One region of the Colwellia sp. BRX10-1 genome, then DNA from elsewhere that is predicted to be linked to it. Evidence: riboswitches for the same ligand, from Rfam matches in the RefSeq annotation. Region 1 holds a riboswitch; the other holds the start of a gene.
What was found. A riboswitch is a leader RNA that binds a small molecule or an ion and turns the genes downstream of it on or off. The one in region 1 is predicted to bind thiamine pyrophosphate.
Positions count from the first base shown of each region.

Region 2: another riboswitch for thiamine pyrophosphate. It lies ahead of thiC (phosphomethylpyrimidine synthase ThiC); the one in region 1 lies ahead of H4J75_RS04470 (TonB-dependent receptor).

Region 1 covers NZ_JACGWC010000003.1:125,830-128,041, forward strand. The annotation lists gene H4J75_RS04460 (SHOCT domain-containing protein) at 1-51, opposite strand, end outside; gene H4J75_RS04465 (single-stranded DNA-binding protein) at 97-747, opposite strand; TPP riboswitch at 867-985, shown strand; gene H4J75_RS04470 (TonB-dependent receptor) at 1,076-2,212, shown strand, end outside.
Region 2 covers NZ_JACGWC010000002.1:190,701-192,912, reverse strand. The annotation lists gene thiC (phosphomethylpyrimidine synthase ThiC) at 1-1,032, opposite strand, end outside; TPP riboswitch at 1,138-1,259, opposite strand; gene H4J75_RS03305 (M1 family metallopeptidase) at 1,434-2,212, shown strand, end outside.

The sequences.
Region 1 (2,212 bases):
CATTGGAAGTGATCGCGTAGTTATTTTTTTTATATAATGAAAAACGTCCATATTTTGCCAACAATCCTAATTTTATAAAATTATAGGTAATCCATTTTAATGTTTCAATAAAATGACTTGGTGTGAATCAATAAATTGTGATTTTTTACTATCATTGAGATAGCTTAATCTTCCGTCGACAACTAATTGGTCGCCTAGCTCGGCCTTATCTTTAATATAATGTGCTTGTTTTCCCCAGATATGTACCGAACGTTCGATAGAAATATTTTGGGTTTGCTGTGTTATAGGCGAATACACTAAATTATTAACGGTTAAGTTAAGCGCGACTAATTCTTTATTATTCTCGGTTAGTACTAAATTAATATCGCTGCTTATTTCACCACTCATATGCACTTGGTTTATTGATTGGGCGTAACCCTTTGCAAATGTTTGTGCATAAGTGGCGTGTAATATTTCACGGTTAGCTTTTTTACTATTAAGTAAATAGCCTTGCACTAAAATAACATCACCCTTTTGCGAGTGAATAAGTGAACGATCAACAATATCACCAATAACTTTAACCGTATGATAACTCGTCCATTCTTTAAACTGTTGGCTCGTTTTGTCAAACCATCTGCTATGGGTCGCTAATACTAACTCAGCTACAGCAAGGACCGGGTTTGCTTGATAACGAATATCAGGCTTAGCAACTAAATTTCCTAATAAGGTTACTGAACATAAATGATTTTGGCTTAGATGATTTGTCATGGCAATTTAATAAAAAAAACTATAGTGCTAATTTACTGAAAATCATCAGATTAAGCAAATACATGACATTAAATAACCATAATTTTTCTGTACTTTGATGATAAAATTGTTAGTATGCCGAACAAACCAAGGGGTGCAATAAAAAGCTGTTGTTAATAGGCTTTTGTATTGCTGAGAATTTTTACCCTTAATACCTGAAACGGATAATGCCGGCGTAGGAATGGTTAATATGTTGAATACTTATCGTAAACACTTTGTGTAAGTGCTTACTTACGGTGTATTTTCCTTATTGCTCTTTTTTGCTTGCATGCCATAAAAAGAGCCCAGTATGAATTTTATAAAATCTCCTATTTCAATTGCGGTAACTACGACTTTATTGACTTTTGCTAGCGTCACGCAGGCAAATGAATCAACTGATATTGAGCGTATAACCGTCACTTCCAGTTTTAATAAGCAATCTTTAGCGCAAGCCCCTACTAGTATTGCAATCATCGACCAACAAAAAATAGCTGAGCAGGGCATTCAACATTTTGAAGAAGTTATTAATGGTGTCGCCAACTTAAATTTCTCTGGTGGAACATCTCGTCCGAAATATTTACAAATTAGAGGCGTCGGTGAACGCTCTGAATACCGCGGTGCGCCAAACTCATCAGTGGGTTTCATTGTCGACGATATCGATTTGTCAGGCTTGGGCATGGCAGCTTCTATGTACGATATTCAACAAGTTGAAGTCTTAAGAGGTCCACAAGGTACACGTTTTGGTGCCAATGCACTCGCGGGTTTAATTTACATAAAATCAAAAGACGCAACAGAATTACCCGAGCATGGTTTTAAAGTAACGTTAGGCAATGACGACTTAATTAATGTTGCCGGTTATAGCTCTGGTGCTGTCACTGAAGACTTAAATTACCGCATATCATTAGAGCAACATCAACAAAACGGTTATCGCGACAATCTTTATCTAAATAGAGATGATACTAATGGCATTGACGAGTTTTCTGGAAAGTTCAAATTGCAATATACGGCAACAGAAGATTTAAGTGTTGATTTTACTTATATATTTGCGGATAACGATAATAGTTTCGATCCTTGGACATTAGATAACAACGGCTTTAATACGATCACGGACAACCCAGGTGTTGATAATCAAAAATCGCATGGCGGGGCACTAAAATTTAGTTTTGAAGGTTTGTCATTCGCAAAATTCGAAGCGATAAGTAGCTATACCACGACAGAACATCAGCACGCTTATGATGGTGATTGGGCAAACGCAGATTATTGGGCAAGTAAAAGTTGTGATGGTGCGCCATGTGAATACAGTTACCTGTGGGATAAACGCGCCGATAGAGATGTTTGGTCACAAGAGTTTCGCTTATCATCAAATGACGCATCAAGAATTTTTGACAATACAACTGCTTGGCTAGTGGGTACTTACATTAGCAAAATGAATGAAGATAACGACCTT
Region 2 (2,212 bases), on a different contig from region 1:
TGGAACATAGCGTAATAATACACCGGCATGAATGGTAAAATAATCAACACCTTGCTCGGCTTGTTCGATAAGGGTATCGCGGAAAATTTCCCAGGTTAAATCTTCCGCCACGCCATTTACTTTTTCTAGCGCTTGATAGATAGGCACCGTACCAATGGGCACTGGCGAGTTGCGCATGATCCATTCGCGGGTTTCATGAATATTACGACCCGTTGATAAATCCATTACCGTGTCTGCGCCCCACTTGGTCGACCAAACCAGTTTTTCTACTTCTTCTTCAATGGAAGAGGTCACCGCCGAATTACCAATATTGGCATTTACTTTAATTAAAAAGTTACGACCAATAATCATCGGCTCACATTCTGGGTGGTTAATGTTTACCGGAATAATTGCTCGGCCACGCGCGACTTCATCACGGACAAACTCTGCGGTAATTTGCGCTGGAATACTGGCGCCAAATGACTGACCTTTATGTTGTAGTAGTAAGGTTTTATCTTTGACCTCTTCACGTTTTAAATTTTCACGAATGGCAATATATTCCATTTCAGGGGTAATGATCCCTTGGCGAGCATAGTGCATTTGGGTAACGTTTTGACCTTTTTTAGCGACACGCATTTTAGGTAAGTGTTCAAAGCGTATTGCGTCAACACCATCGTCAGCTAAACGTTGTTGAGCATAAGTAGAGCTATTTGATGTTAAGAGCTCAACATCACCACGACTATCAATCCAACTTTCACGCAGGCGAGGAATACCTTTGTGTACGTCTATCTCGACACTTTCATCGGTATAAAAACCTGAGGTATCGTAGACGCAAAGAGGTTCATTTTTTTCGTAGGTTGGCTTATCTTTATTACCCGCTAATAAAGTATCAGACAAGGTGATTTCGCGCATACCTACCTTGATATCGTGAATTTTACCTTGCACATAAACTTTTTTAGAATTTGGGAATGATTGATCAGAAACGTTTTTTAAGAATGTTTCAGCTTGTTCGCGACGTTCTCTGCGAGTGAGTTTGTTAGCTGGTTTGGTCATTTTTTTGCCTTTTAATAATATGCATTTCGTTATAAATGCACGAATAAAAAAGACGAAGTGTAGAGTGAGGAAAAAATAAAAAAGTGACGAATTAATCCCTTAACTCTTTTATTTTACCTTGTTCCCTTACGCAGATATTAATCTGATCAGGTTCTACGGATCCCGCTTTCGCGATCTCAGCTTTGAATATTTCTTTAGAAATAATCTCAGCACTCCGACAAGTAATTGTGGTGATTCTATCGTATTAGTTTCAAAATACGCAATCATAATGTTGTATTTGGTTATAATTAATTTTTAGATAACGATGTGAGTCGTTGACAGATCTTACCCTTTTTAGGGTTCACAATTTATATTACACAATGCTAGTATATTGTATACGAGAGAGTGTTAGGACAATAACAATGATAAAAAAACGGATAACGACTTCACTTGCTGGCTTAGTTTGCGCTATGGTTTTTGCTGGGCATGTTAGCGCGAGTAATTGGCAACAAGAAAGTGGCAAAGTAACGCACCAAGAAAAATTACGGGGTACTATTACACCAGAAAGAAAGTGGTGGGATTTAATTCATTATCATCTTAATGTAAAAGTTGACCCTGAAACTAAGCTTTTTTCAGGTGAAAACACCATGACTTATAAGGTGTTAGCTAAAGGTGAACGTTTACAAATAGAACTACAGGCGCCAATGAAGCTTGAGAAAGTACACCAAAATGGTAAAGCGCTTGAAGTAGAGCAAGATGGCTATTCTTATTTTATTACCCCAGCCAGTAAGCAAGAAATAGGCTCGGAGCAGAAGATAACTATGTACTTCTCTGGACAGCCCGTTACCGCAAAAAACGCCCCATGGGATGGCGGTATTACTTGGAAGAAAGACAGTAATGGCCTCGACTTTATTGCCACTTCAAATCAAGGCATTGGCTCTAGTATTTGGTGGCCAAATAAAGATCATCCTGCCGACGAGCCCAACAATGGTGTGTTAATCAGCGTTGAAGTGCCAGAACATTTAATGGATGTGTCTAATGGTCGATTAATTAAAGTTGAACACAATAAAATTGATAAAACAAAAATTTATCATTGGCAAGTTGTGAATCCTATTAATAATTATGGGGTCAATATTAACATTGGTGACTATGTTCATTTTGGTGAAAAGTATCAAGGTGAAAAAGGTCAGCTTGATATGGA